3 regions of the Pedomonas sp. V897 genome follow, and region 3 is predicted to be linked to each of the others. Evidence: riboswitches for the same ligand, from Rfam matches in the RefSeq annotation. Region 3 holds a riboswitch; each other region holds the start of a gene.
The links. A riboswitch is a leader RNA that binds a small molecule or an ion and turns the genes downstream of it on or off. The one in region 3 is predicted to bind cobalamin.
Positions count from the first base shown of each region.

Region 1: linked by a shared signal. The riboswitch ahead of ACSJJU_RS10625 (DUF1636 domain-containing protein) and the one ahead of ACSJJU_RS06155 (ABC transporter substrate-binding protein) in region 3 are both predicted to bind cobalamin.
Region 2: linked by a shared signal. The riboswitch ahead of ACSJJU_RS10560 (TonB-dependent receptor plug domain-containing protein) and the one ahead of ACSJJU_RS06155 (ABC transporter substrate-binding protein) in region 3 are both predicted to bind cobalamin.

Region 1 is NZ_JBPPGG010000003.1:381,622-391,950, forward strand. It holds gene ACSJJU_RS10600 (ABC transporter substrate-binding protein) at 1-141, opposite strand, end outside; gene ACSJJU_RS10605 (FecCD family ABC transporter permease) at 202-1,206, shown strand; gene ACSJJU_RS10610 (ABC transporter ATP-binding protein) at 1,203-1,979, shown strand; gene ACSJJU_RS10615 (glutamine amidotransferase) at 1,995-2,696, opposite strand; gene ACSJJU_RS10620 (LysR family transcriptional regulator) at 2,808-3,719, shown strand; cobalamin riboswitch at 3,804-3,992, shown strand; gene ACSJJU_RS10625 (DUF1636 domain-containing protein) at 4,138-4,545, shown strand; gene cobT (nicotinate-nucleotide--dimethylbenzimidazole phosphoribosyltransferase) at 4,542-5,585, shown strand; gene ACSJJU_RS10635 (histidine phosphatase family protein) at 5,582-6,199, shown strand; gene cobS (adenosylcobinamide-GDP ribazoletransferase) at 6,196-6,972, shown strand; gene ACSJJU_RS10645 (cobyric acid synthase) at 6,940-8,424, opposite strand; gene cbiB (adenosylcobinamide-phosphate synthase CbiB) at 8,412-9,362, opposite strand; gene ACSJJU_RS10655 (threonine-phosphate decarboxylase) at 9,359-10,329, opposite strand, start outside.
Region 2 is NZ_JBPPGG010000003.1:366,342-376,670, forward strand. It holds gene ACSJJU_RS10550 (TonB-dependent siderophore receptor) at 1-2,151, opposite strand, end outside; gene ACSJJU_RS10555 (hypothetical protein) at 2,705-3,223, shown strand; cobalamin riboswitch at 3,362-3,611, shown strand; gene ACSJJU_RS10560 (TonB-dependent receptor plug domain-containing protein) at 3,818-5,695, shown strand; gene ACSJJU_RS10565 (DUF7676 family protein) at 5,776-6,381, shown strand; gene ACSJJU_RS10570 (ABC transporter substrate-binding protein) at 6,408-7,241, shown strand; gene ACSJJU_RS10575 (FecCD family ABC transporter permease) at 7,238-8,272, shown strand; gene ACSJJU_RS10580 (ABC transporter ATP-binding protein) at 8,269-9,090, shown strand; gene cobW (cobalamin biosynthesis protein CobW) at 9,087-10,121, shown strand; gene cobN (cobaltochelatase subunit CobN) at 10,123-10,329, shown strand, end outside.
Region 3 is NZ_JBPPGG010000002.1:7,425-17,753, reverse strand. It holds gene ACSJJU_RS06185 (1-deoxy-D-xylulose-5-phosphate synthase N-terminal domain-containing protein) at 1-887, shown strand, start outside; gene ACSJJU_RS06180 (hypothetical protein) at 1,068-2,012, shown strand; gene ACSJJU_RS06175 (Pepco domain-containing protein) at 2,024-2,374, shown strand; gene ACSJJU_RS06170 (acyl-CoA dehydrogenase) at 2,453-3,694, opposite strand; gene ACSJJU_RS06165 (ABC transporter ATP-binding protein) at 3,838-4,632, opposite strand; gene ACSJJU_RS06160 (FecCD family ABC transporter permease) at 4,629-5,615, opposite strand; gene ACSJJU_RS06155 (ABC transporter substrate-binding protein) at 5,612-6,580, opposite strand; cobalamin riboswitch at 6,736-6,944, opposite strand; gene ACSJJU_RS06150 (hypothetical protein) at 7,077-7,415, opposite strand; gene ACSJJU_RS06145 (hypothetical protein) at 7,535-8,233, opposite strand; gene ACSJJU_RS06140 (hypothetical protein) at 8,398-8,562, opposite strand; gene ACSJJU_RS06135 (TonB-dependent receptor plug domain-containing protein) at 8,716-10,329, opposite strand, start outside.

The DNA.
Region 1 (10,329 bases), on a different contig from region 3:
GACGATGCGCGCAGGCGCGGCCTGCGCCACGGTCGCCGAAAATACAAGGGCATGGAGCGCAACGCTACACATCGCCCAGACCCTCCATCCCTGCTTCATGTTCGCACCAACCCCGGATAAATCCTGACTGGCTGCCGACATGAGACATTTCCACCCGGGACACAAGTGTGACGGGACGACCGATCGAAGCCGAGGTCATTTGTGAAGACGCCAGAAAACGAAACATCGCGGAAAAATCTGATAAGCCTGCTCTTGATCCTGATTGCAGGAACGGCGGCAACCTCTCTGTTGTTTGGTCCCGTCAATCTCTCCTTTGGCGAACTCTGGGCCGCACTTCTGGCCAAGGGCGATCCGGTTGACCAGATTATTCTCTGGCAACTGCGCCTGCCGCGCACGGTGCTGGCGTTGCTGGTTGGCGGCATGCTGGGCCTCGCCGGTGCGGTCCTGCAGGGATATCTGCGCAATCCTTTGGCCGAACCCTCCGTGCTTGGCGTTTCCAATGCGGCAGCGCTCGGGGCCGTCATCGCCCTTTATTTCGGGCTGGCGGAGCTGAATGATTTCCTCCTGCCGCTCCTGTCGATTGCCGGCGGGCTTGGCGCGCTGGCACTCCTGTTCGGACTGGCCGCCCGCCGCGACACGATCCTCAGCCTCATCCTCGGCGGCATCGCCATCGGCACGCTGGCAGGCGCGGCCATCAGCCTTGCGCTCAATCTGTCGCCCAATCCATTTGCCGCCATGGAAATCACCACTTGGCTGCTCGGATCCCTTGAGAACCGCTCCCTCACCCATATCTGGATTGCCCTTCCCTGCATTCTGTTCGGCGCAGGGCTGCTGCTGCGCACAGGTCCGGCCCTTGATGCCTTGTCGCTCGGCGAAGACTGCGCCGTCAGCCTTGGCGTTGATCTTCGGCGTTTGCGCCTTTTCATCGGCATCGGCGTTGCGCTTGGCGTGGGCGGTGCGGTTGCCGTCTCAGGCGCCATCGGCTTCATCGGCCTGATCGTGCCGCATCTGGTCCGCCCGCTGACCAGCCGCAATCCATCGGCAGTTCTGCTGCCCTCGTTTCTGGGCGGTGCTGCGCTGCTGACCGGAGCCGATGTGCTGGTGCGGCTGATCCCTTCCACCAATGAGTTGAAGTTGGGAGTCGTCACCGCATTTCTCGGTATCCCTGTGTTCGTCTACCAGCTGCTGCGGGAGCGTCGGATATGAACGGGTTGCGCATACACTCGCTTGAGGTGCAATTGGGCAACCGGCTGGCTCTCAGCGATATAAAGGCCGAGTTTTTGCCGGGCCGCCTCCATGCCATTCTCGGCCCCAATGGCGCGGGCAAATCGACCCTGCTGCGGGCGCTTGTTGGAATCGAACCTGCTATCCGCAGCGAGATCTTTCTGGACGGCCAGCCCTTGAGCGCCCTCTCGCGCCGCCAGCGCGCCCAAAGCATGGCCTATCTGCCGCAAAGTCCGGTGGTGCATTGGGGCATGACCGCACGGCGCGTCGTGGCATTGGGACGCCTGCCCTACACCCATGGCCACACGCGCCTCAGCGGCGGGGATGAGGACGCCATCACCCGCGCCATGACGGAAACGGATACGCTTGGCTTTGCGAACCGGCCGATCGACCAGCTTTCAGGCGGTGAGCGTGCCCGCGTGCTGCTGGCCCGCGCCCTGGCGGTCGAGGCACCGATCCTGCTTGCCGACGAGCCGCTCGCCGCTTTGGATCCTGGGCACCAGATCGATGTGATGCGCTTGCTGCTGGATCAGGCGCGACGCGGCAAGACAGTCATCACGGTGCTGCACGATCTGACGCTGGCCAGCCGCTACTGCGACACGGTGCTGGTGTTGGACAATGGCCGCGTAGCAGGCGCGGGAGCGTCCGATATCGTGCTAACACCAGAGCTGCTCGCCCGCGTTTACGGCATCACTGCGCTGCGCCAAACGGAGGACGGGCGGACTATTCTCTATCCGAGGGGTCGTGCGGGTTGATGGAGAAGACGCAAGTCATCCGGCGTTGCCGCGTCTGAGAACATACTCTGCGAACAAACGGAGCAAACGGGCCGCCTCTGGCGTGTCAGGCGCATCTTCCGGATACGCCCCCGGGGCGAGACGGGCCTGATAAGCCTGAATAGCCGTGGCGGAAAACTCCGGATGGAATTGCACGCCCCAGGCGCAATCGCCAAAGCGAAACGCCTGACACGGCTCCTGCGAACTCCAGGCAAGGCGGACCGCACCCGGCGGCAGAGCAAGGACGGACTGCTCATGCACCACATGGGCGGGAAACACCTGCGGCATGTGTTGGAACAGCGGATCGGATTGCCCGACTTCCAGCTGATGCACCATAATGGTTCCCAACTCCCGCCCGTCAGCCCGGTATCCCACAACGCCGCCAAGCGCATGGGCAAGCAATTGGTGCCCAAAGCAGATGCCAAGCACCGGAACCCTGGCCTCCACGCAGCGGAGCAGCCATTGGCCGAGTTGCTCGCTCCACGGTGCCCTGTCGCTGACCATGGCATGCGACCCTGTCACCACCACGCCGGCAACCGAGGCCGGCTCTGGCAAGTCAGGCGCTTCGCGCGCATCCACATGCGAGACATCGCACGTCAGGCCCAGACCTTCAGCAATCCAGTCATGAAAATCACCGATCCGGGTACGTAGGTCTGCAAAGGTCTCGCCAGCGCGAACGATGATAAGGGCTCTGGACATGGCAACGCTCCTGACAGGGCCGATCAGACAGGTCGAACAGGCCTCTTGCGCCAGGATAGCAAACCTGAAAAGAAGCAATAATCGCCGCCGAACTGCAAAGACTTGTTCCTCATGCGCATAAATCATGATGTCGCGCTGTTGCCCGATATGGCCCTGTTCGCCCAAGTGGTGGAGGCGAGCAGTTTCTCCGAAGTCGCCAGAAAGCGCGGCATGACACCCTCTGCCGTCAGCCGCTCGATCGCGCGGCTTGAGCGCGCCACCGGCACCCGCCTGCTGCATCGCACAACCCGAAAGCTGAGCCTGAGCGAAGCGGGCACAGAGATGTACCAGCATTGCCGCGACATGCTGGATGCCGCCCGCTCGGCTTTGCAGGTCGCGCACCAGCGCGAGATGCGACCTGCCGGAAAACTGCGCGTGAGCAGTCCGCGTGCCCTTGGGCGCTTTTTTGTCCATCCCCACATCGCCCCGTTTCTGCGCACCTATCCAGACGTTGATGTCGAGCTGCGGCTGGATGACCGCCCTCTCGACCTTTATGATGGCGATATTGACCTGGCGTTTCGGGTGACGGATGATCCGCCGGCCAGTCTGATGGGCCGCAAGCTGTTCCGGATCGAACATGTCATCTGTGCAACGCCGGCCTATCTCGACCAACACGGCCGCCCACAGCACCCTCGAGACCTGAAAGGTCATAGCTGCATTGCCTTAAGTCGGGCCGTTGACGACTCCCGCTGGCGATTCACCCGGGCCGGCAAGACGATCAGCGTGGATATTGAGGGTCGTTATACAGTCAATCACGCCGGTGTCCGGCTTGATGCGGTCTTGAGCGGGATAGGCTTCGGCAGCCTGTCGTTCTTCATGGCCAGGGACGCGTTAGAAGCAGGCCTGATCGAACAGGTATTGCCCGCCTGGGCCTTCAAGACCAACTATCACGGCGACGTCTGGTTGCTGTATCCGCCGACCCGCTATCTCCCTGCCAAAGCGCGATGCTTTATCGACTTCATTGCTGAGCGCCTTCAGGCCTGACCTTCGCAAGAAAACCCAACCGGCCTGCCGCACAAATCCGCGTAGAACGGCCAAACGGGTTGACGGCAAAGCGGCAATATTCATATGACCCCACGTGCAACAGGTTTCCCCTTTGGGGAATGAAAACGGGAACGGGGTGTAAATCCCCGGCTGTCCCTGCAACTGTGAGCGGCGAGTCTGCGGTCATGAAGCCATTGGGAATTTCTCCCGAGAAGGCGACCGGCACGGCGATGACCCGCAAGCCAGGAGACCTGCCTGTTGTCGTCGTCTATCGGCCGGCCAGGGACTGCCGGACGAACGGGACCTCCCCGCATGACGGCATGAGCGCCCTTTGACCTGCTGCCACGTGCAGCAGCGCGAGGGGCATCTGTTGTGAACCATGGCCTGCGCTCTCCCGCAGGCCGACGGGAGAGGCAATATGCTCACCCCAGTTGATGATGTGGCGGCCGTTGTCGTGTGCAACACCTGCCGCTTCGCCAAGGATCAGCCATCCGACGCTGCTGGCCGCCGCGGCGGGCGGGTGCTGGCAGACACCTTGCGCGGCGTCCAGCAAACACGTCCCGAATACGCCGCTGTCGCCATTCAGGAAATGCCCTGCCTGTTCGCCTGCAGCGAGCATTGCACCGTGCATCTGCGGGCGCCGGGCAAGATCGGCTATGTGCTTGGGCGCTTCAACCCAACGGCCGAGGATGCCGCCGCCATTCTCGACTATGCCGTCCGCTACGCCGCCAGCCCCGAGGGCGTGGTGCCCTACAAGGACTGGCCCGAAGGCGTCAAAGGCCATTTCATCACCCGCATGCCTCCAGCCGGATTTGTTGCAGAATGACCCTGTTTCCTGATCGCGCCGCGTTCGACGCCGCGCTGGCCGCGCTTCCTGAACCGGCTGCAATGGCCATTGAGAGCGCGCGTGCGCACCAGAAAAGTCTGTGCAAGCCGGAAGGCTCGCTCGGACGTCTTGAAGACATCGCCGTGTTCATGGCGGGCTGGCAGGGAACGCCGCACCCCAGGCTGCGCCGCGGCCAGACCATCGTCTTTGCCGGCAATCATGGCATTGCACGCTATGGCGTCAGCGCCTTTCCGCCCGAACTCACCTGCGGCATGGTCGAGAACTTCGAGCGCGGCGGTGCTGCCATCAATGCGCTCTCCTTGACGGCAGGGCTCGACTTTAAGGTGGTGGCGCTCGACCTTGACCGCCCGACGAGCGACTTCACCACCGGCCCTGCCATGAGCGAATCCGAGACGCTGGCTGCGCTGTCGGCAGGCGCTGCGGCGGTTGAGGACGATCTCGACCTGCTCGTCATCGGCGAGATGGGCATCGCCAATACCACTACCGCCGCCGCGCTCGCCTGTCTGGTTTATGGAGGCGAACCGGCCGAATGGGTCGGGCGTGGCACCGGCATCGACACGGCAGGTGTTGCGCGCAAGACCGACGTGGTCGAGCGGGCCATGGCAGTGCATCGCGAGACGCCGCGCACGGCGCTCGACCTGCTGGCGGCAGTGGGCGGACGCGAACTGGCCGCCATGGCGGGCGCTGTGCTGGGCGCGCGGCTGAAGCGCATTCCGGTCGTTCTCGACGGCTTCATCTGCTGCACCTCGATCGCGCCGCTGGTTATGCAGAATTCTGACATTCTTCATCACTGCATTGCCGGGCACCAGTCGGAGGAGCCGGGGCATGGCCGGGTGCTGAAACACTTTGGTCTGTCGCCCCTCCTGCGCCTGAACATGCGGCTGGGCGAGGCGAGCGGCGCTGCTGTTGCGACTCTCCTGATCCGAGCAGCGCTCGCCACGCATACGCAAATGGCAACCATCGAGGAGGCCCTCGCCGGTGCTGCGCCGCGCCCGCGGGTTGCCGAGCCGGCCGAATGACCGCAGCGCCATCCGGTGCCTGTTCTCCCTGGCCGCTCTGGCTGCTGCGCCATGGCACGCCGGTTGAAACCGGTGTGCTGCTCGGCTGGACCGACGTCCCCCTGTCCGGCAAGGGGGCGCAGGCGGCCGAGGCGCAAGCCGGGCGGCTGGCGCAACAGGGCATCCAGCGGATCATCACATCCGACCTGACCCGGTGCCGGGAAACGGCAGCGGTCGTGGGAAAGCACCTTGGCCTGCCGGTGATGGACGATGTGCGCTGGCGCGAGGTGAACTTCGGCCTGTGGGACGGGATGGCCCCCAACGCGCTCCCGCAGGACAGCCTCTCACGGTTCCAGACGGACCCGGACCTCCACCCGCCGCCTGGCGGGGAGCGCTGGCAGGATTTACGACTGCGCGTGGGCGAAGCACTGGAGGCGTTGGAGCCGCAGGCGACGCTTATTGTTGCTCACGGCGGCAGCATGAGGGCCGCGCTTTCGATCCTCCTCGACTGGCCGCTCGATCACTGCTGGGCAGTTGATCTGCCCTATGGGATTCTGGTCCGCCTTAACCTGTGGGAGACGTGCCCGCGCACCGCCCAGCTGACCGGGCTTTTTCGGGTGGAGGATGGGCTGTGACAGCAAGTGCCCCGACAAGTACGGGTATCAAGCTTCATCTGAAGCAGGCGATGCTGGCCATTCAGTTCATGACGCGCGTGCCCCTGCCCGCGCTTGACGTCTCCGCCGCTGATTTTCAGGCGGCCATCCGCTGGTTTCCGCTGGCGGGTCTCGTCGTCGGCAGCGCCGTCGCCCTCGCCTTTACACTGGGAAATCTCATCAGCCCGTGGCTCGCCGCCCTTGCAGGCGTTGCCGCATGGGTGTGGGTGACAGGCGCGCTCCATCTGGATGGCCTTGGCGATCTGGTGGACGGCCTGGCGGCAAGCCATGGCGACCCAGACAAGCTGCGCGCCGTCATGAAGGATCCGCATATCGGCAGCCTCGGGGTCAGCGCTTTGGTCCTGCAACTGCTGGCCAAGACGATCCTGCTGCACGAGGTGGCGCTTGCCCCGTACCCGCACGCCGCCATGCTGATGGCGGTGTTGCTCATCCCGGCCCTGGCCAGGATCGGGCCGCTGCTGTGGACGCTGTGGCTTCCGCCCCTGCACGCAGGCCTCGGCTCAACGTTTCGCGCAGGCGCAGGCCCGCTCTGCCTTGCGCTCTGGACCATCGGGCTCCTGGCGCCAGCCCTTCTCATCGCGCCCGCACTTTGGGCAACCGTGGGGCTGCTCGTACTCTGGGGCGTCTGGCTTAAACGCAAGCTGGGCGGCGTTTCGGGCGACTGCCACGGCGCAGGCATCGAACTGTGCGAGACCGGACTGTTACTTGCCCTGATAATTGCCAGCACGCTCTGACAGCGCAATCAGCGCGTCTACGTCCACATGCTGTTCAAGCCTTTCGGCAATGGCATCAAGCGCTTCATCCACCACAGCTGCGTGATCCGCCCCGCCTGCAACAGGACTGCCCCCAAGCAGCCGCACCCATGCGCTGCGCTGCGCGGCCTTGTTGAACAGCCCATGCACATAGGTCCCCATGATCCGCCCGTTTGCGGACATGGCGCCATCCGGCCTGCCATCCTCCAGCAGCGCCATCGGCCGCGCGGTGTCAGGGCCAATGGTCGTGCCGATGTGCATCTCGTAGCCATCAAACGCCGCATCAAGCGCCGTGCCCGCAACGGTGCGCAGCGCCTTGACACCAGCCAGCACCGTATCGACCGCCAAGAGCCCAAGTCCATTGACCTCGCCCGCCGGACCTTCGACACCGCTCGGATCAGCGATGGTGCGGCCCAGCATCTGGTATCCGCCGCAGATGCCCAGCACGCGCCCGCCGCGCCGCACATGAGCCAGGAGGTCGATATCCCAGCCTTCGGCCCGCAGGAATTCAAGGTCGGCAATCGTCGCCTTGGATCCGGCCAGCACCACAAGGTCTGCATCAACGGGCAGCGGTGTGCCGGGGCGGATCATCCGCACCTCTACGCCCTCGGTCTGGGCCAAGGGATCAAGGTCATCAAAGTTGGAGAGACGCGGCGTGATCGGACAGGCGATGACGAGCGGCTTGTCCTCGGCCACCGTTACCGGCGCGCGCTCCAGCACCACCGCATCTTCACTCGGCAGCCGGGCGACCTCGGCCAGCCATGGCACCACCCCGAAGCCGCACCAGCCGGACAGCGCCTCAATCTGGCGGTAGCCATCCTCGAACAGGGCGGGGTCGCCCCGGAACTTGTTGATGAGGAAACCCGCGATCATCCGAGCATCGGCCGGATCGATAACCGTCTTCGTGCCGACGATCGAGGCGATAACTCCGCCCCGGTCGATATCGCCCACCAGAACAACCGGCACGTCGGCGGCGCGGGCAAACCCCATGTTGGCGATGTCCCCTGCGCGCAGGTTAATCTCGGCGGGCGAGCCTGCGCCTTCCACAACGACAATGTCAGCCGACACCTGCAACCGCGCATAGCTGGCCATCACGTCGTTCAGCAAAGCGGCGCGCGCTTCCCGATAATTGCCCGCGCGCAAACGTCCGCGCACCCGGCCATGCACCACAAGCTGGGAGGTGCGATCCGCCTGCGGCTTGAGCAACACCGGGTTCATTTCGACTGTCGGCAGCACCCGGCAGGCTTGCGCCTGCAATGCCTGCGCCCGGCCGATCTCGCCGCCATCGACCGTCACGGCCGCATTGTTCGACATGTTCTGCGGCTTGAAGGGGAGAACCTTGAGGCCGCGATTGACCAGCGCCCGGCAGAGCCCGGCCACCAGCACCGACTTGCCCACATCCGAGCCTGTGCCCTGAAACATCACAGCAGCCATGCCAGCCCTCCGATCAGAACCACCGCCAAGCCGCAGGCCCGGCGATACAGCCGCAGCGCGGCATCAATATCCTGGCTCCCCAGATCCGCACGACCACTGCCGATCCAGGGCTTTGCGTGGCGCACGCCATCATAGACCACCGGGCCTGCAAGTTTGAGATCGAGCGCCCCGGCCATTGCCGCCTCCGGCCAGCCGGCGTTGGGCGAGGCATGATTGCGGCTATCCCGCCACATCACCCGCCAGCCACGGCCTGCGGCCAGACACACCAGAACCCCTGCCAGCCGCGCCGGAATGTAGTTTGCAACATCATCCAGACGCGCTGCCGTCCAGCCGAACGCGCGCCAGCGCAGCTCCTTGTGCCCAATGAGGCTGTCCGCCGTATTCAGCGCCTTGTAAACCCACAGCCCCGGCAGGCCCGCCACCGTCAACCAGAACAGCGGGGCCATGACGCCGTCGCAAAAACTCTCGGCCAGGCTCTCAACCGCCGCGCGGGCAACGCCCGGCGCATCCAGTGTTTCCGGATCGCGCCCGACGATCATGCCGACTGCTCTGCGCGCTCCCTCAAGGTCACCTGCAGCCAGCGCACGGGCAACCGGCACCACATGATCGTGCAGGCTCCGCACCGCCAGCCCCGGCCAGGCCAGCACGGCAACACCAAGCCAAGCCCAGCCGCCGAGGAAATTCACGAGTAACAACTGGATCAGCCAGGCTGCACCACCTGCACCGCCCAGGAGGATAGCAACGCAAAGCACCCCCAGCCCTCGCCGCGCTCCGTCAGTCAAATCCGTGCGGTTCCACGCCGTCTCGCAGCCAGTGATCAGCCGAGCGAATAACCCGACCGGATGGCCGATGCGCCGGTAGAGCCAGTCCGGCCAGCCAAGGCTCGCGTCGATCAAAAACGCCGCGACAGCCACCAGTGGCAGAGACAGACCCGTCATGCCGTCCGCCAGACCGTCAGAGCGGCCTCAAGCCGCGCATAGTCTGCCGCGCTGGCAGGCAGGCCGAGACGCAACCAGCGGGGATTGTAGCTGAACGGACGGGTGAGAATGCCATAACCGGCCAGATGCTCGAAGAGCCTTATGGCCCCGCCACGCTCCTCATCCACCTCAACCAGCTGAAACAGGGGACTGTTCCCCTGCGGATGCAACCCATGGCCTTGAAGCAGCGCCTTCAGGCGGGACGCCTCCTCTTGGAGTCGATCCCGCTCCTGCGCCTGCCATGCCGCATCCGCGTAGGCGCGACACCCTATCTCAACAGCAGCGGCATTGACGGGCCAGCTGCCGAGCAATGCCTTCATTTGGATCACAATGTCTCGTGGCCCGATCAGGAACCCCAGCCGCAGCCCCGGCAGCCCGAAGAACTTGCCGAAGGAGCGCAGCACAACGACCGGCAATTCGTCCCGGTTCCGGCGGCCTCCCCACACCTTCGAGGCAATGCTTGCTTCAGGATAAGCGTCGATGAAGGCTTCATCGACCACAAGCCAACTCCCTGCCTGCTGTTTGGCCGCTGCAATCTCGAGAAGCTGGGATGCCGTCAGCAACCGGCCATCGGGATTGTTGGGGTTGGCCAGCAACAACGTGCCCGGATCGCCCGCCCTTTCGGCAAGTTCATCGGGTGCCGCCAGGCGGCACCCCGGCAGCCCTTCTGCGTGTGTCCGGTACGCTGGCCACAGGCACGTGAAGGGAGCAGGCAATCCGGCATGAGCCAGCAGGCGCAGGCAAAGCTCGCTGCCCGGCGTTGCGCAAACATGGGGCGCGTCCACCCCGAAATATTGCGCGGCCGTTGCTTCCAGTTCAGCGAGGTGCTGCGGATCAGGCAACCGCGTCCAGTCAACGGCAGGCACCTGATCAACCGGCCAGGGGCGCGGATTGATCCCCGTTGATAAATCGACCCACGGCGTTAGAG
Region 2 (10,329 bases), on a different contig from region 3:
CGCAACCCCCGTGCAGGTCGCCACATAGCGCTTGTCGGCAATGTTGCGCCCGTTGATCGAAACGGACATACCCGAAAGCGACGGGTTCAGAGCGCCAAGGTCATACCGCACGAACAGATCGAACAGCGTGTAGTCGGGGATCTTCAGCGTATTGTTGCTGTCGCCGTAGCTCTTGCCGGTGTAGCGGATGCCGCCGCCGAACCCGAGTCCGGTCAGCGGCCCGGAGGTCAGGCTCTGGTTAAGGAACAGCGAGGCCATCCAGTCCGGCACCTGCGGCAGTTCCTTGCCCTGCTGCTCGGGCGTGGTGGTCTTGGTCACCTTGCTGTCGCTGTGGGTCAGCGTTGCAATGACAGCCATGCCCCACGGCAGGCTGGCCTTGCCTTCCAGTTCGATGCCGCGAATACGTCCCTCGCCGGTCTGCACGAGGCAGGTCGAAGTGCCGCACAGCGTCCCGTTGGGATCGGGCGTCGTCATGTTCTGCTGGGTGATCTGGTAGCCGCCCAGCGTCACGTAAATGTTGTTGCCCCGCTGGAATCGGATACCCGCTTCGTACTGCTGGCCCGTTGTCGGATCAAACGGCTCGCCGTTGAGGCTGGACGACAGATCGGTCACCTGCGGCTGGAAGCTCTCGGCATAGCTGAAATACGGGGCAAGGCCATTGTCGAACAGGTAAACCGCGCCTGCGCGCCACGTAAAGGCATCGCTCTTGGTGATGAAGCGCTCACCAGTAACCGGATTATAGGTATTGTCCTTCGCCCAGTCCTGACGGCCGCCGATGGTCATGCGCAGATTTCCAACCTCGATCTGGTCCTGCACATAGACGCCGGACTGGCGGCTGACCGTTTCCTTATAGATCTGCGGGCTCAGGTTGTCCTTATAGGTGGCAGAGCCCCGCGGCACCGGGTTGAAGAAGTCGAGCAACGGCAGCACCTGCGAACCTGCCACCAGATCCCGATAATGCTCCCAATCCGTGTGGAAATAGTCGAAGCCGCCCAGCAGCGTGTGCTGTACCGCACCGGTCGAGAATTTCGCCTCCAGCTGGGTGTCGGTTGCAAAGCCGTCGCTTTCGCCCACGCCCTGCACTGCGCGCCGGCCGATCGTCTGCCCCGGAATGCAGCCGACAATGTTGGCCGGGCACGTGGTCAGCGTATTTCCTGACAGCACCACGACGCGATACAGCGTCTCCAGATGCGTGTAGCGCGTGTTGTTGCGAAGCGTGATGTTCTCGCCAAACCGGTGGGACAGGAACGAGCCGATCAGGAACTGATCCCGGTCGAAGTCATTCCAGTCGGGCTCGCCAAGGTTGTCATCGTTGGCGATATAGCGGCCGTTGGTCGGTCTCAGCGTGCCGAGTTCCGGCATGAACTGGAATGTCGAGCCGCCTTCATCGCGCTGATACTGGGCCAGCATGGTCCAGGTTGTGTTGTCGCCTGGCGTCCATGTGACAGATGGCGAGACATAATAACGGCCGATCTTCACATCCTTGACCTGCGTATTGCCGTCACGGGCGAGCGCCACCAGCCGGACGGAGAGCGTATCGGAGACCGGGCCGCCCACATCCGCTGCCGCCTGATAATTCCACCGGCCAAGCGAGGTGGTGCCAATGCCCTGAAGCAGCACCTCCCCATGGAAGCGGTCCGTTGCCCGCTTCGTCACGATGTTGACGACGCCGCCCGGAGCCGTCTGACCATAGAGTGCACCAGAGGGGCCCTTCAGCACTTCGATCTGCTCAACCGCAAACGTATCGAAACCGGGCCGTGTCCACTGCCCGCCGGAGGGAAGGCGCAGGCCATCCACAAAGTTGTTGTTCGAGGAGAAACCGCCCGCGCCGAAGCCACGCACCGACACCTCATCGACACGGCTGTCGATGCCAAAGGCCTCAGCCTGAACGCCCGACGTGTAGCTGAGAGCGTCGGCGATTGTGGGCGAGGCCCGCAGATCGATCTCATCCCGGTTGATGACGGCGATCGACTGCGGCGATTCAATAATCGGCGTGTCGGTCTTGGTGGTGCTGGTGGCCGAGGAACGACCCGTCGCCGTGACGATGATCTCGCGGCTGCCTTGAGCCGCATCGTTATCTGCAACGTCGTTTGCAAGAGCCGGCCAGGCGACTGCCGTCATAAGGTAGAGGCTGATGGTGCGCTTGATCATGGGAACCCCCAAACATGTGTTGGAGGCAGTGCTAGTGCGAGTCGTTATCATTTGCAATACGAAAGTATCGGATCCTCTCTCCGCTTGTTTGCGGAAGGTCTGACGCCCAAACGGCTGGAAAAACAGAGAGGAAGAGTTGACCGGCCAGTTCCGGGCCGTACAGACCGCGCTCGCCGGACCCGGAGGATACGGGCATCTCCGAAGCATTTTTTACAGGAGTTGCTAGGCCGGATTTACCGACACGGCGCTGTCGCGCCTTCACATTGCGTTCGGTCGGACCTTGCCCTCCCTTCGGCTGAACCGGTCGGCTCATTTACCGTGGCCAGAACCTGGCCTGACAGCAGCTTGCTTCCGGCTATACCATCGGCAACAGAACCTCAAGCCGTTGATTATAAGACTTTTGGAGACCGCGGCGATCAACGAGATCAGTCCAATGCGGGTCCGGTTTGGCCAGAATTTGCCTTTCAAAAAAACTTGACGGGCACACACCAATCCGTCATCCCGCCTCGCTCCGCTTACCGAGGGCGGTAGACCCCAGCCCGGCCAGACGAACATGTTCAGTCAAACGACAGGACCGAACAACGAACCGGATCACGTGCGCATTCGCAGCATTGTAAGCCAAGTCCGCACGGAAACCGCTGCTGAGATATGCGTAAGCGTAGCAGGAGACCTTCCCCTCGGACTGAAGGTTCATGCCGGCGATCGCGATGCCACGCTCAAGCGACTGATGAAGCAATCCGGCGCCGTCATCGTGCGGACTGCGCGAGAGTGCGCGTTTCCCCTGGCTATGGCGAACCATGCAGAGAAACTGCGTGATGCCATCGTGCAAAAGCTTTCCGCCATCGCGCAGAAACCCTTAAGCCCGCGGCAAGTTAAAAAAATCCTGTCAATCAGCCCGGCCGAGCGGCTGCGCTGGAGCAAGGATGGCCGACTGCGCCAGTCGGGAACCGCCCAGATCCTGCGGGGCTCCACGATCCGGCTCTCCACCTATCCGCCCCAGGAAATAGAGCGGCTCCTTTCAAAACCAGAGATCATCACTGCCTGGCGACAGGTCGATTGCGAGCAACCCTGACGTGGTCTTGACTTGCCTCTCCGCCCAGCGTTCGAGCGATTTTATCGACTGTCGGGTGTTCCTCAGGCGCGCAAAACGCTGTATTGAAATTATCAAACAAGCCGCTATGAACTGAGCCTGGTTGATTCGCTTGCCGGATCAACCGCTGATCGCGCCGGTGCCCTTTGGGCATAATATGGGAATGTGGTGCGAACATACGCCGGGCAACCGACGCCTGTTCAATTCCACAGCTGTCCCTGCAACTGTAAGCGGTGAGCGAGATGGACACGCCTCTCCCGTCCAAAGGAGGGGCAGCCACTGGGCGGTGCCAAGCACCACAAGCCTGGGAAGGCCGACCATCAAGCGATGACCCGCGAGCCAGGAGACCTGCCGGCGTTAGGTCGCTCTTGCTTTGATCCAGGGGATGGTCGAGGCACGGTATTTCTCCGTCTGAGCGACGAACAAAGTGGCGGGAGCCACTGTGCGCGCGGCAGAGGGAGACAGGCGTCCTCCATTTTTCGCGTGCAATGCCGTTCGTCTATCCGCTGCTAATGGCGGAGGCTCGCGCATGTTCCCGCCGTCCCGAATCTGCTCGGACGCCGGAAGACCAGACGTATGAAATTCGTTTTCTCAACCCTGATGGCAACGACAGCCCTCAGCCTGCTTCCAACCCTTGCGCACGCGGACAGCGCGGCCGATGATGCTGGCACGATCGTGGTTTCTGCCAGCCGCCTGCCGCTTGAAGCGCGTGAGATCGGCAGCGCCTACACCGTTGTCAGCCGCGAAGACCTCAACCTTGGCCAGATCACCTTTGCCAAGGAGGTCTTTCAGGATCTGGCGGGCGTTCAGGTCACCACCGACCGCCCCGGCGATAACGTCAACATCAGCGTGCGCGGCTCGGATAACGACCAGGTTCTGTTCCTGATCGACGGCATTGAGCTTGGGGATCCCAGTTCCACCAGCACCCAGTATCAGGCCGACCACCTCATCACGGCCGACATCGAGCGTATCGAACTGCTGCGCGGCAATCAAAGCTCCCTTTATGGTTCGGACGCCATCGGCGGCGTTGTGAACATCATCACCCGCCGTGCAACGGAAGACGGCGTGCGTCTCAGCGCCCAGGGCGAATATGGCGCGCACAACACCTGGAACGGCGGCGCGTCGTTGCTCGGCAAGCACGGCAAGCTGGATTATCGCATCACCGCCACCGGCTATAGCCACGATGGCCCCTCGCTGGCCGACCCGCGAACCGGACCGGCAACGGAAAGGGATTCCTACTGGCGCTATGGCATTTCCGGCCGTACCGGCTACCAGCTCTCCGATACGGTTGAGTTGCAGGCCATCGGCTTCTGGCAGAAGGCCGATTCCGACCTCGACAACACGGGGTCTGACAACAGCAACACCGTCACCAAGACGGAGTACGCCTTTGCTGGTCAGGCGCGCTATAAAAGCCGGGATGGTCGCCTGAATGCGGATGCAACCGCAAGCCGCTATGTCGCCGAGCGCCTGTATTATGGCCCCTCCTATTCTGATGATGGCGACCTTTACCGCGGCACCAAAGACAGCGCCTCGGCCAATGTTAACTACAAGCTGAACGACGTGATCAGCCTGGCTGTCGGCGGCAATATCGAGCGTGAAAAAACCAAGCAGGTGACGCTCTACAGCGGTGACTTCTATGCTCACGTCACCACCAAATCGATCTATGGCGAGTTGGCCGTACGCCCGCTGGAAAACCTCACCTTCACGGGCGCAGCGCGCATTGATGACAATAGCCGCTTCGGCACGTTTGACACCTATCGCGTCACCGGCGCCTATGTGATCGAAGACGCGGTCGGCGGCAGCCAGATCAAGCTGCGGGCCAGCTATGGCACGGGTGCCAAAGCGCCGGGCCTCTATCAGCTGTTTGACCCGACCTATGGCAATCCGGATCTGGATGTCGAAACCAGCAAGGGCGGCGATGTCGGCATCGACTGGTCGTTCGGCGACACGGTCACGGCGCAGGTCAGCTATTTCTTCAGCCATACCCGCAATGAAATCGTCTGGGATTCCGGCGTCGGCCAGTGGGGCGGCTACACCCAGTATGGCCGCACCCGCAAGTCTGGCGTAGAGCTTGCTCTCCAACTCCGCCCGACCGACTGGCTGAGCGTTCAGCAAACATACACTTACCTGACCGCAGAAGAAGACAGCGACGAAAACGGCAGCTACTTCGACATGGGCCGCCCGAAGAACAGCGGCAGCACCATGGTCACGCTGACGCCGATCGAGGATGTGAGCGTCAGCGTGCGCGCCCGCTACCGCAGCCGCAATGCCTCCAGCTATGGCGGTGCGACCGACGGTTACACCGTGTTTGACCTGATGTCGTCCTGGCAACTGAACGACCGGCTGGAGGTCTATGGCCGCGTCGTGAACGTCTTCGACAAGCACTATCAGGTCAGCTGGGGCAAGAACACGCTCGGGGCGAGCGTTTATGGCGGTCTCCGGGTCAACTTCTGATCCGGGCATTTGAGAAGCGGGGGGGTGCCAATGCACTGCCCCGCATCCCCCTCCCTTTCTGAATCTTGGAGATGCCCGCCATGACTTCTCCCGACTTTCCGGCAGCCCGACAGCCCATATTGATGCAGGAGCGCCGTGCCCCTGACGGGCGCGTGCGCGCCCATGTATGGCCCCTGCCTCTTGCGCAGGACTGGCTCGAGGCCCTGTTCCGCGACCTGTTTGAAAATCACTGGGACAAACTGATCTTCGGCCCGATGATTGAAGGCGGCGCGTATGAGTTGCGCTGCCCGGGCAAGCCCAGGTCGATCAACGTCGGCGGCGGCTATTTTACCGTACACTGGGGCCGGGGCGGCCACTTTCACTTGTGTATCGGCGAGAACAAGGGGTCGCCGGAATTTCCGACCCCGCCCGAGCTTGTGGCCCATCGCCGCCCCGGCTCTGCGGAACTCGTTCGCTGCCTCGACAAGAACGGTCACCCGGTCACCTGGTCGCTGCAAATGAAGAACGGCCACGGCGAGTCAACACTGTCGATTTATTTCCCCAACCCGTTCCTGACCGATGAGGACGGAATTGCCGATACGCCGGACTTCTCGCGTCTGGCGCTCTGGCATTATGTGCTGGATGCTTATGCAGGCGTTCAGCCTGACGGTCTGGATCGCCTTGGCAAGGGCTTCCGCGCCGGATGACGCGCGCCCGCCTCTGGAGAAGCGCAGTGGCGGTCCTGCTTGTGACCGCCGCTGTGGCTCCGGCCACGGCGGCGGTGCCGCGCGTCGCCTCATACGGCCTGTGCGCAGACCAGATGGCGCTAATGCTGGCCGACCGCGACCAGATCGTGGCCGTCTCCGATCAGGCGACAGGCCCCCTCTCCCACTATGCCGCCCGGGCCAAAGGTCTGCCTGTGACACGGGGGAGCGCCGAAGAAATTATCGCCAGCGGCGCGCAGGTGTTCCTGACCAGCGACAACCTCAATCCCTACACCGCCAAAGCGCTGGCCCAGACGAACATCACAGTTCTCACCCTGCCCCTTGCCAATTCGTGGGCCGATGTGGAAGACCTGACCCGCAGTGTTGCCCGTGCGTTGCAACAATCCCGGCGCGGCGAGGCCATTCTTGCGGACATGCACCGGCGGCTTGAGCGGCTGGCGCGGGACAAACCGGCAACCCTTCCGCGCGTTGTCTACTATCGTCCCGATGGCGGCGGGGCAGGACGAGGCACCTTCGTGGACATCGCCATTGAAGCTGCCGGCTTTGCCAACCTGCAACGCGAAATCGGCATTGACGGCTGGCGCGGCGTGCCCCTTGAGAAGGTGGTTCTCAGCCCGCCCGATGCGTTCATCACCAGCTATTTCGACACGAACCGGCGCAACGCCAATTTCCTCCGGCGCAACCCGGTCCTCTGGGGAACCGCACGGCTCCGGCCGACCATCGACGTGCCAGGAAAATACTGGAATTGCGGCACCCCGCTCCTGGTCCTGGCCGCCGAGACCATGGCCAACGAGCGCAAGCGCCTGTTCCCTGCAACACCTGCAAGGGAGGCGCGACCATGACCGCCACGGTTGCCGCAAAAGACACGGGAAGCCGCTTCCTGCTGCGGCCCCGCACCCTGTCTCTGCTGCTCGGTCTTGCCATTGCCTGCATGATGCTGGCGTCGCTGCGGATCGGTTACACGCCCTTGTCCACCGCAACCCTGCTCAAGGCGGCTGTCGGCCAGTCTGAAGCTGCCTATAACACCATCGTCCAGCATCTGCGCCTGCCGCGAACCCTGCTGGCGGTTTTGGTCGGCGCCGCTCTGGGCGGCTCGGGCGCTTTGTTGCAAGGCCTGTTGCGCAATCCGCTGGCCGAGGCCGGCACCCTCGGCATTGGCAGCGCCGCTGGCCTCGGCGCGGTGATTGCGCTCTATTTCGGCTTCGCCAGCCTATCGCCCGTCCTGCTGCCGCTCTTCGCCATGACGGGCTCCATCGTTTGCATGGGGCTACTGCTGGTCGTCTCGCGACGCGCCAACACAACGCTCACCCTTGTGCTGGTCGGCATCGCCATCAGCAGCTTGTGCGTGGCGCTCACCTCTCTGGCAATGAACCTGTCGGCATCGCCATGGGCGGTTGCGGAAATCGCCATGTGGCTGATGGGCTCGCTGCGCGATCGCACCATGGCCGAAGTGAGCCTTGCCGCGCCCTTCATTCTGCCCGGCCTTGCCCTGATGCTTCTGGCGGCACCACGCCTCGACACCCTCTCCCTTGGCGAGGACACCGCGCGCAGCCTCGGCCAGAATATCGATCGCACGCGCTGGCTCATCATCGCCGGCACCAGCCTTGCGGTTGGCGCCAGCGTCTCCGTCTCCGGCAGCATCAGCTTTGTCGGCCTGATTGTGCCTCACATGATCCGCCCACTCTTGGGTCACCTGCCGGGGCGCGCCGTTCTGCCGTCCATGCTGGGCGGTGCGCTCATCGTCCTGACGGCCGACACGCTTGTGCGCGTCATCGCCGTCGGCCCGGAATTGCGGCTGGGCGTGGTGACTGCGCTCGTCGGCAGTCCGTTGTTTCTGCGCATGGTGTTCCGCCTGCACCGGAGGCCGGAATGACTGGGCATACAACCCTGATTGCAGAAAGCCTGAGCTTGCATCACGCCGGTGGCGGAGGTGTTAGGAACCTTTCCTTCTCCGCTGCGGGAGGTGCGCTTGTCGGTCTGATCGGCTCCAATGGCGCGGGCAAAACCACTCTCTTGCGGTTGCTTGCCGGTCTTTCCCGGCCCGATGCCGGGCGCGTAATGCTGGAGGGGATACCTCTGGCGACGCTGCCCGAGCGCACCCGCGCCCGGCGGCTGGCTTATCTGGCGCAAAGCACCACGGTGCATTGGCCGGTCTCTGCCCGAACCGTAGTTGAGATGGGCCGGGTGCCGCACGCGGGCACTCTTGATCGCCTCAAGCCAGCTGATCACGATGTCGTCGCGCAGGTTATCGCGCGCACCCGCATCGAGGCACTGGCAGACCGGTCCGTTGACACCCTGTCCGGGGGCGAGCGGGCGCGCGTCCTGCTGGCCCGGGCGCTTGCGGTTGAGGCGGACGTCCTGCTGGTCGATGAGCCGCTGGCAGCACTTGACCCGCACCATGCTCTTGCCACCCTGCAACTGCTGCGCCGCGAAGCGGAACGGGGGCGGCTGGTCATCGTCGTCTTGCACGACCTCAGCCTCGCCAGCCGCTGGTGCGAACGGGTGTTGCTGCTCAGTCACGGCAAGCTGGTTGCCGACGGCGCACCGCAGACCGTCTGCACGCCGGACAATCTTGCGCGTCACTACGACATCACCGCGTTTCATGGCCGCCATGAAGGGCATTCCTTCGTGGTGCCCTGGGCCACCACTGCGACCGCCGCCCCCCGCGGCCAATCCGGAGACCGTCAATGAAGAAAGTTCCAGCAACCGTCATCACCGGCTTTCTGGGCGCCGGCAAAACCACCCTCATCCGCCACGTGCTGCAAAATGCCGGGGGACGGCGCCTCGCCCTCATCATCAACGAGTTCGGCGATATTGGCGTCGATGCGGATCTGGTGCGCGGCTGCAATGACGAAGCCTGCCCGGCCGACCGGATTGTGGAACTGGCAAACGGCTGCATCTGCTGCACCGTGGCCGACGATTTTCTGCCCACCATGCAGATGCTGCTGGATCGGGACGATCGCCCCGACCACATCATTATCGAGACCTCCGGCCTTGCCCTGCCCAAGCCGCTGATCCAGGCGTTCCAGTGGCCCGACATCCGCACCCGCGCCACCGTCGATGGCGTGATCGCCGTAATCGATGCCGAGGCTGTGGCCGCCGGACGCTTCGCATCCGATGAAGAAGCCATCGCCGAGGCCCGCAAGGCGGACCCCGAACTCGATCACGACAATCCGCTCGAAGAGCTGTTCGAGGATCAGCTCATCTGCGCGGATTTGGTGCTCCTCAACAAATGCGATCTGGTCGATGTCCCTGCCCTGATGGCGGTTCAGTCCCGCGTGGCAGCCTCTGCCCGATCCGAGGTCAAGGCGATCCCGGTCCAGAACGGGCAGATCGATCCGGGCGTCCTGCTGGGGCTGGGCGTTGCGGCGGAAGACGACCTTGCTGCGCGCCCCTCGCACCATGACACCGAAGAGGATCATGACCACGAGGATTTTGACTCCTTTGTCCTTGAGGCCGGCGATATTGCTGACCTGAACGGCTTTGCGGCGAAGCTGGCCCCGATCATCAACGCCCACGACATTTTCCGCATCAAGGGCATGGTCAGCGTTGCGGAGCGACCGGTGCGCGCCGTGTTGCAGGGGGTTGGCCCGCGCTTGCAGCATTATTTCGACCGGCCATGGCAGCCAGAGGAAACCCGCGCCACCCGCCTCGTCGTCATCGGGCGGCATGGCATGGATCGTGCGGCCATTGAAGCGGCTATTCTGAAGATCGCCTGCTGATATGCACCTGCTCGCCGTCACGCCCGGACAGATCTCGGATGGTGAAGAGGCGGTTGATCTCGGCCAGTCGCCGGGAGACATCCTTATCCTCACCACTGCCGACAGTGAACTGACCTGCTTTGCCCGCGCCGCTTCCCAGTGCGCGGCAGCCGGGGTGACGGTGCGGCTGGCGAACTTGCTGCAACTGCGCCATCCCTATTCGGTTGAC
Region 3 (10,329 bases):
CCCGCGGCCAGCACATCGAACTCGGCATCGCGGAGAACAACCTGTTCCTGATGCTGGGCGCGCTCGGCCTCTCCCACACGCTGTTCGGCGCCCGGCTGCTGCCCATCGGCACGCTCTATGATCCGTTCATTGCGCGCGGACTCGATGCGCTCAACTACGCCTGCTATCAGGACGCCCGCTTCCTGCTGGTCGCCACCCCGTCCGGCATTACGCTGGGGCCGGAAGGCGGCGCACACCAGTCCATCCACACGCCGGTCATCGGCATGGCCCAGCCCAAGCTCACCTATTTCGAGCCGTCCTACGTGGACGAGCTGGCACATGTGATGCACTGGGCCTTCGCGCACATGCAACAGGAGGACGGCGGCTCGGTCTATCTGCGCCTCAGCACCCGGCCGCTCAAGCAGATCCCGCGCGACAACGGCGACTGGGTGGGCGACGCGCTCAAGGGCGCCTACTGGTTGAAAAAGCCGGGCCCGAATGCGCAGGCGGCCATTGCCTTCACCGGCGTGGTGGCGCCGGAAGCGCTGGAAGCGTGGGAGCAGCTGGCGGAGGACATCCCGGGCCTTGGCCTGCTCAGTGTTCCCTCGCCCGACCTTGTCCACCGGGACTGGATGGCCGCGCGCCGCGCCCGCTGGAAGGAAGGCGTGAGCCGCACCAGCCATATCGAGACCCTGCTCGCCGACCTCGCCCCCGATGCGGGGCTGGTCACGGTGCTGGACGGCGCCCCCGGCACGCTGTCGTGGCTGGGGTCCGTGCGCGGCCAGCGGGTGAGCGCGCTCGGCATTGAAGACTTCGGCCAGGTCGGTGATATCCCCGACCTCTACCACTACTACCGGCTGGATGCGGAGGCGATCATCGACGCCTGCGCCGACCTGTTCCTTTCCTGACACCGGAGCGTTATCCTTCCGGCACGGCCTTGGGGGCGATCACTCGCTTGTCGATCATTCGGTTGATCGCCCCGGCCGCGCCGTACCTTCCGCACCGTACCTGTTGAGTCCGCGCAATCACGGCCGCCCCGACACGCCTTTGGGTCGTTCAGGGCGGCAGTCGGGAAGGAGCCGGGCTCGATGGACTATACCGACGAATACCTGCGCGATTCTCTGCCCCGGGAAGATCCGCCAGAGGGTGCCGTACCCGATGAGGTGGAGGAGGAGATCCGCGCCTGGCGCCGCCGGGGCGAGCTGGCGGACCCGGACCTGGTCGCCCGCAGCACGCGCTGGACCTACGCCCTGTTCGCTGCGCTCGGTGCGGGCCAATACCGGCACACCAACGGCCTCTTTGCGCCCCTTGCCGGTTTGCCGCCAGCGCGCATTCTCTCGATCGGGCTGTTCGATCCGCTGGAGTGGCCCGGCTTCGGGCTGGTGATCGACCTGCCCCCGTCGGGCGAAGCGCCCTTCCGGCGGCTTGACAACATCGAGTTTCCCCGCCTTGGCCGCGACTTCCCGCTCGTCCTGCGTCAGGGCGAGCCGGTGCTGCATTCCATGCCCCATCCGGCGGGTGCCACCAGCGCCTGCTGGGGCCGTTGCAACCGGTCGGCGGTGTGGGGCGTGCTGACCGCAGGCCACGCCATCTCCGGCAACAGGCCGGGGCGGACGGTACGGATGACGGACGGCAGCACCGGAACCCTGATCCGCTCCTGGTACCAGCCGATCGATGCCGCGTTTGTCGCGACCCGCAGCCCCCGGACCCCGCCCGCTGCTCTCCCCGTCCTCAGCTTCCCCGCCGCTGGCCAGCCGGTGCGGCTTGCGCTGCAAGGCGGCCCGCAGTCCCGCACCATCGTGCGGGTCATGGATTCGATGGGCGTGCTGAACACCCGCGAGTTTGCCGTTCTCCAGTTTCTGGATCAGCCCGCAAACCCGGGCGATTCCGGCGCGCTGGTGATGACGCCAACGGGCGAGGCGGTGGGCCTTTACAAGGGGGCGATGGCCTCGCCGGAAACCAGGTCGACCGTGGGGCTCGCCCAGAATTTCGAGCAGGCAATCCACGCCCTCGACATCACCCCCTATCTGTGAGGACAGGCACCATGACGAAAGCCCCCGAGACTGCGTGGCAACTGTCGATTTTCGTGCCCGGCGGCACAGAATCCGGCGATGCCCCGCTGCCTGACGAGGCGGTGCGCACCCACGCGCTCAAGGATCACTTTCCCCTGTTCGCGCAGGTGAAAAAGGTGCCCGCCAAATCCGTCGAGACCCAGTGGCGGCAGACGCTGGAGACGCTGATGACGCTCACCACCGTCTCCCCGGACTCTGACCGCTGGACCCTTGAGCAGATCGAGGTGGGCCTGACGCTCAGTGCCAAGGGGGAACTCCTGTTCATCGCCGAGGCCGGCGCGGAGGCCAGCATCAAGCTCACCCTCAAGCGCAAGGAAACCTGACCGCGAGGGGCCAGGCGCGCGGATAAAAAAACGGCGGGGTTACCCCCGCCGTCATGATTTGCCGCAGGAAACTGACGCTCAGGCGAAGGCCTGAAGGCCCGTCTGCGCCCGCCCGAGAATGAGCGCGTGCACGTCGTGCGTGCCCTCGTAGGTGTTGACCGCCTCCAGATTCATGGCGTGGCGGATGACATGGAATTCGTCGGAAATGCCGTTGCCGCCGTGCATGTCGCGGGCGATGCGGGCAATCTCCAGCGCCTTGCCGCAGTTGTTGCGCTTGAGCAGGGAAATGGCCTCGGGCGCGAGCTTGCCCTGGTCCATCAGCCGCCCGGCCTGGAGGCACGCCGTCAGGCCGAGGGTGATCTCGGTCTGCATGTCCGCCAGCTTCTTCTGGTAGAGCTGCGTTGCGGCCAGCGGGCGGCCGAACTGCTTGCGGTCGAGGCCGTACTGCCGCGCCGCATGCCAGCAGAATTCCGCCGCGCCCATCGCGCCCCAGGCGATGCCGTAGCGGGCGTTGTTGAGGCAGCCGAACGGGCCGCCGAGACCCTTGATCTCGGGGAACATGCGGTCCTCGGGGATGAACACGTCATCCATCACCACCTCGCCGGTGAGGCCGGCGCGCAGCGAGAACTTGCCCTCGATCTTGGGCGTGGAGAGGCCCTTGTCGCCGCGCTCCAGGATGAAGCCGCGGATTTCGTCCTTACCCTCCTCGTTGGCGAGCTTGGCCCAGATGACAAACACCTGCGCGATCGGCGAATTGGTGATCCACATCTTGGAGCCGTTCAGCACGAAGCCGCCATCGACGCGGCGGGCGCGGGTTTTCATGCTGGCCGGGTCGGAGCCCGCATCGGGCTCGGTGAGGCCGAAGGAGCCCACCCATTCGCCGCTGGCGAGCTTCGGCAGGTATTTCTGACGGTGCGCCTCGGTGCCGTAAGCGTAGATCGGCCACATGACGAGGGAGGACTGGACGGAAATCGTCGAGCGGTAGGCCGAGTCCACCCGCTCCACCTCGCGGGCGATGAGACCGTAGGCGACGTAGGACACGCCCGGGCAGCCGTAACCCTTGATGGTGGCGCCGAGGAGGCCCAGCTCGCCTGCTTCCGTCATCATCTCGGGGAAGAACCTCTCGTGCCGGTTGCCTTCCAGCACGCGCGGCATGAGCTTTTCCTGACAGTAGGCGCGCGCCGCATCGCGGATCATGCGCTCTTCCTCGGTGAGGCTTTCCTCCAGCAGCAGCGGATCCTCCCAGCGGAACTTCGGCCAGACGATCTTCTTCACGCCCTGCGGGTTCTCAGCCCCCTGCTGGATGCTCGCTTCGCTCATGGTTCCAGTCTCCTCCGATACGCGGCCACGGGCCACCGCCCCTCTGGCTCAGGAGGTAGAACATTCCACCAAACCGTGCCAGCAGCCACAGCCAAAGCGACGGGGGGCGGCGCGATTTGCCGATCAAAATGACGAACCCGGCGTCAGGCCTGTACCTCGCCCTGCATGCGCCGGGTGGGCAGAACCACCCGCTCGCCGTCGGCAGCCCGCAACACGTCCACCGCCACGCCATAGGCGGCGGCCATCACTTCGGGCGTCAGCACGGCAGCCGCCGGCCCGTCAGCCACCACGTCGCCCGCGCGGATCACGATCACCCGGTCCGCCAGCCGCCCCACCAGCGCCAGATCATGGAGCGTGACGACGACCCCCTTCCCCTCCGCCGCCAGGTCCCGCAGCAGGTGCACGATGTCCAGCTGATAGGCGGGGTCCAGCCCGGCCAGCGGCTCGTCCGCCAGAATCCAGAGCGGCTCGCCCGCCAGCACCCGGGCAAGCAGCACCCGTGCCCGCTCCCCGCCCGAGAGCGTGAGCACATCGCGCTGGCGCAGCGCCTCCAGCTCGCAGCGGGCAATGGCGGCCTCGATGGCCGCGCGATCGGCCGGGCCGGGCGGCGCGGCGAAGCGGCTGTACGGCAAGCGGCCCAGCGCCACAACCGCTTCCACCGTCAGCCCCCACGCCACCTCCCGCCCTTGCGCGAGAAAGCCGATGCTCCGGGCGCGCTGGCGCGGATCGAGCGCTGCAAGGTCCGCGCCGTCGAGGCGGACCGTACCCGCCGAGGGCCGCCGCCCGCCGCTGAGTGCGCCCAGCCAGGTGGACTTGCCCGCCCCGTTGGGGCCGAGCACGGCCGTCACCTCGCCCGCCCGGAAGCCGAGGCTCACCGGCCCGAGCAGGCGGCGGCTCGCGGCTTCGACGACAAGGTTCTCGCAGGCGAGCGTACTCATGCCAGCTGGCTCCGCATCTTGAAGAGGAGGAACAGGAAGAAGGGCGCGCCGAGCAGCGCCATGACAATGCCCAGCTTCACTTCCGTGCCGCCGGGGAGCACGCGCACCAGCGTGTCCGCCGCCAGCACCAGCGCGCTGCCGCCGAAGATGCTCGGCACCAGCAGCGCGCCGGGGCGCGCGCCGACAAACGGGCGCAGCAGGTGCGGCACCACCAGCCCGACGAAACCGACGATGCCGGTGACGGCCACCGTCGCCCCGACCGAAATACCAACGCCCAGCAGCACGCGCCGGTGCGTCGCGGACAGGTCGATGCCCATGGTGCGGGCGGTCATCTCGCCAAGGCTGAGACCGTCGAGCGCCCGGCCCGTTGTCAGCAGCAAACCGCCCCCCAGCAGCGCGAAGGGCAGGATGAGAAGCACATCGTTCATGCTGCGGTCGGTCAGCGCCCCCATCATCCAGTTGATGATTTCGGCGGTGGCAAAGGGGTTGGGCGCGATGCTGATGGCGAAGGAGGTGAGCGCGCTGGCCAGGCTGTTGAGGATGATGCCCGCCAGAATGAAGGTGGCGACGCGGTTGGTCTCCACCGCCAGCGTGTAGAGCAGCGCCGTCCCCGCAATGGCGGCGGCCATGGCGCAGGCGGGCAGCACCCATGCTGCCGTGCCGGAAATGCCGAGCCAGATGGACAGCACCGCCCCGAAGGCGGCGCAGGCCGAGACGCCCAGCACGCCCGGGTCCGCCAGCGGGTTGCGCAGATACCCTTGCAGCACCGCGCCCGAGAGGCCGAGCACCCCGCCCACCAGAATGGCCAGCAGCGTGCGCGGCAGGCGCAGCTCCGCGACGATGAACCAGGGCACGCTGTCGTCCCCCGCGAGGAGGCCGAACGGGGGCACCCACACCTTGCCCGCCGCGAGCGAGACCAGGGACAGCACGAGAATGAGGCCGCCAAGGACCGACAGGATGAACAGGGAGGACGCGCGGTTCATGACGCTTTTTCCACGGCAAGGCGCGCCGCCGTCAGATAGCGGGCGGCGTCGATCAGGGAGGGGCCGCCGCAATAGAGCAGTTGCGGCGGATAATAGGCGCGCACCATGCGCCCCTTCAGCCGCCGCAGCACCGGGTGCTCCAGCACGCGGTCCTGCACGGCCGGATTTCCGGTCTCGAGGCGGGAGGTCAGCAGCAGGCGCGGCGGATCGGCAACGAGCCGTTCAAGCGGCACCACGCCCCAGAAGCCGACGCCATAGCGCGCGGCTTCATTGACGAGCCCGGCGCGGCGCAGGAGATCGTTCTGCAACGTGCCCGCGCCCGGCGAGAAGCCGTCGTGCTGGAAGATCAGCGTCGGGATGGGCGGGCCGCTCGCGGGAATGGCGTCGAGCGCCGCCTCGATGCGGCGGGCGAGCGCCTCCCCCTGCTCGGGGTGGCCAATGATCCGGGCGACCTCCCGCACCTGCGCCAGACTCTCCGCCACGGTCGAGGGCACAGGAAAGGTGGCGAGCGGAATGCCCATGCGCTCCAGCGCGTTGCGGGTGGCGGGCGCCGTGTGCATGCTGGCGAGCACCAGATCCGGCTTCAGCGCCAGCACCTCCTCCGCCGTCGCGTAGGTGTAGGGGAAGCGTCGCGCCAGCTCCGCGACCGTCGAGGTGCGCGGGTTGTGCGAATAATGGCTCAGCGCCGCGATCTGGCCGGGGTCCGCCACGTGCACCAGAATGGCGTCGAGGCAAGGGTCCGTCGAGACGATGCGCCGGGGCGCGGCGGAGGAGGCAGCGGAGGACGCGGCAGGCCCGGCGTTGGACGCCCGGCGTTGATCTGGCAAGCGCCCCTGCGCCGTCCCCAGCCCCATGATGCCGAGGGGCACGCCCACGGCAAGCGCCAGCGCCGCCGCAAGCGCCGCCAGCTTTTTTCGACCACCGGTTCGCGGCGCCTGTTCGCGCCACCCCACGTTCTCAGGCACGTTCCATAACCCGCGCGGCCGGGGAGCGCTTGCACGCCGCCCGGCACGGTTCACCCTCACAGCCTGCGGCAAGGGATGCAACCGCACCCTCGCCCGGCCATCTCGGCTGTCGTCTCACGGGAAAGAACCGCGTGCCCGGCGCACCCCGGCCGGACAACAGACGACTGCGGCAGGCAGGTCTCCTGGCTTGCGGGTCATCGTCTGCTGCGCGCCGCCTTCCCGGGGGTCCCAGTGGCGTTCAGGCGCGCGAACTCGCCGCTCACAGTTGCGGGGGCAGCCCCGGATTAGCCGGCTGCAAGAACCGGCGCGTCACCGGGTTCCCTTTTCACCCCATGGCTGGGGAACCTGTCGCAACGATTGGGGTACTCCCGGCGCAAAAAACCGTCAAGCAACCGATTTGCCGATCAAAACCGAACGGCGGCACGAAAAAGGCCGCAAGCGTGCGGCATCCACCGCAGCCACGGCCCGATTACGTCGTTGCCGATGGGCGCGGCCGTTACGGGCGCCGCTCCTTGCCCTTGTCTTGCGAGCCGCGCGTCTCCGCTGACGGCTTTTCGCCTGCCTGTCCGGCGGCGGCCTTGTCCCGGTCGGGGTGGGCGACGTGATCCGTCTCCGCATGTTGGTCCGAGGGCCGGAATTCGCATTCGGTCGGCTGTACCCGGGGGCCGTCCACCACCATCGACACCGGATCGCTGGCCGGGAAGGACTCCTCGATCGCCTCGTCCAGCGCCTCGTCGGTCCGCTGCTCCTGCGCCGCGCCGCATGCCTTGTCCTGCGTCTCCTGCTCGGATTGTTTCTTGTTCGGGTCGGCGGACGAAGGGGTCATGTTCTGCATTGTGTTACTCCATCCTCAAAACCGGAACGGCTCCGGGGCCCTGCCCCGCGCGCTCCGCTCCTATTGAGGAAACCCGCCACCGGCGCCTTCTGTTCCGCTGTTCCGGCGGCAGCGGCGTCTCAGCGCCCCTCGACCGTCACCGTCCCGGTCAGGCTGAGGCGCCCGGAGGCCACATCCATCACCCGCACGCACAGAACGGGCGGCGTCAGATCGCTGCTGACGAGCATGGTGGCGGTAATGCCGTCGTAGCGAAGCAAGGCGGGGTCTGCGAACAGGCGGCGCGGCACCTGCACCTCGACCGTCGTGCCGCTGAGGGTAGCCGGGAAGTTGGGCACAGTGGTGAGCACAGGCAGCGCCCCCGGGCTGGCGGGCGGCCCCTCCTCGATCCTGAGGCCGAACGGGCCGCAGCCCTTGCCCGGCGCGGCAACAAACCAGTGCGGGTGCCAGCCGCCCGAGAGCTGCTGGTTGCCCACTGTCTCCACCAGATCCGGGTGGCTGACGAGGCCGAGGACGAGAAGCCCCCGCCCATGCGGAAAACCGCCCACGGCGGAATCGGCGCTTGTCGGCCACAGGTAGGCGAACATCTGGCTCCCGCCCAGCTGACCCGTGGGACCGGGCCTGCGCACGCCCGCCTCACCGCGCAGGGTCATGCGGAAACGCACCACGTCCGTGCCGGCCCGCACTTCCACCGAGCGGATATCGAAGGAGGGATCAATTACCTGATTGTCGGGCGACGTCAGTGCATCCCCGAGGGCAACCCCGCCGAGACCGAGGCCCGTCAACAGGATTGCAACGGTCGCGAAGCGGTTGGCATGCATGACGGTCCCCCTTTCCTTTCGTCAATAAAACGAAAAAGAGACGCGATTGCTCCACAGGACACTTGCCGGTCCTGTCGGGGGCCGGAACAGGGATACGGGGCGGCGCGGCCACCCCGTATCCTGTCACGACAACAGACCGTGCCGCCTGTGCGGCGCGGCCCGGTCTACTCCTGCTGGTTCCGGTCCTGCTTCTGGCGCTGTTGCTGCTGACGTTGCGGTTGCTGGCGCTGCTGCTGTTGCTGCTGCCGTCCGCCGCGCTGCTGCTGATTGCTCTGATCTTTCTGGCGTTGATCTTGCTGGCGTTGATCATCCTGGCGCTGGTTTGCCATTGGTCATCTCCATGTTTCAGCCACGCCCCCAAGCGGTCAACGGCAGCGGGTGAAACATGTTCCGCGCACGCCTCTCGCAGAAAAAAACGGGGCGGAGGGACACTGTCCCCCCGCCCGGGATGGACCGCCCAGCGGTCCGGCCCTGATTTCGCGTCAGTAGCGGGCGCGCAGACCAAGATACACGCCGCGCCCCAAGGTGCCGTAGCCGCGGATCACCTCGTAATCCACGTCGAACAGGTTATCGATGCGGCCATAGACCTCGAGCCCCGGCGTCAGGGCATGGCTCGCCCGCACATCGACCAGCGTGTAGCCATCGAGCCGGTTGGCGTTGCCGGGGGAGTCGTAGCTGTCGCCGACCATCACGAGGCTGGCGGAAAAATTCGTCCGCGCGGTCGCCGCCCAGTTCACCGAGGTCTGGAAAATGTCTCGCGCCCGGCGGGCGAGATCGGTGTCCGTCACCCTGTTCAGCGGCTCGAGCCAGGTATAGTTGGCCTTGATGACCAGCGCGTCGACGGGCTGCAACAAAAGGCCCAGCTCCACGCCCTTGAACGAGGCGCGCCCCACGTTGTCGTAGTAGCCGTAGCGGCCGGGGCCGCACATCAGGTCGCCCCCGGTGCACGGCACATAGTCGATCTGGTTCTTCAGCTTCTGCTCGAACCAGGTGGCACTGACCCGGATGCGCCCGTCCACGAAGCCCTGATCGAACCCCGCTTCCCAGCCGTCGCTGGTCTCCGCCTCGAGGTCCGCGTTTCCATAGGCGCTGTAGACCTGATAGAGGCTCGGGGCCTTGAAGCCCTCGCCCCAGTTGGCGCGCAGCAGCGTATCGCTCTCCTCGATCTGGTAGGCCCCGGCCACGCGGAAGGTGGTGTGCGCACCGAAGGTGTCGTGATCATCACGGCGCACGCCCGCCGTCAGGGTGAGGCGTTCGAACAGCGTGGTCTGGCCCTGGGCATAGACGCTGTGCGTATCCACATCCGCCTTGAGCGGCTCCAGATCCCACTGGCCGATGTTGCGGATTTTCTGCTTTTCCGTCTCCGCCCCGAACGTCAGCTCCGTTGATGCGCCGGCGCGCAAGGTTCCCTGATATTCGAAGCGGCGGATCTGACCGCGCGTGTCGTTGGTCTGGATCTCCGTCTCGAAATCCGCGCGGTCGTTGCGGCTGTAGCCCACGGCGAAACGGTTGGACAAGGCGCCGCCGAAGGCATCCACGGTCAGGCCCGCATAGCCCGAGAACAGTTCGCTTCGGTTGCGGTTGTCCATGTCGGCGAAGGTATAGAGCGGCGGCGGGAAGCCATCGTATTCGGCGCGCCCGCGATTGTAGAGCCCCTTGAGGTCGAGGCGCACATTCTCCGCCAGCCTTGCCCCCAGGCTGCCCAGCACGGCCCAGTTGCGGTAGCCGTCCTTCTCGGTGTTGCCGTCTTTCTTGTCGGCGGCAGAGATACCGTCCGTGTCGTAGACGCTGGCGGTGAGCGATCCGGTCAACGCCTCGCTGCCGCCGGAGACGGTGCCCGCCGCGCGCCAGCTGTCAAAGCTGCCGCCCTCGACCTGCGCCTCCGCATGGAGACCGGGCTGGCCCGCCGTGGTGATGATGTTGACGACGCCGCCGATGGCATGGCTGCCGTAGAGGGTCGACTGCGGCCCGCGCAGCACTTCCACCCGCTCGATGCCGGTGGTCACGAGGTCGCTGATGTAGGCCGTGGCCGCCGGGGTCGAGGGATCGTTGATGCGCACGCCGTCGATCAGCACCACCGTCTGCTCGCCGCCGAC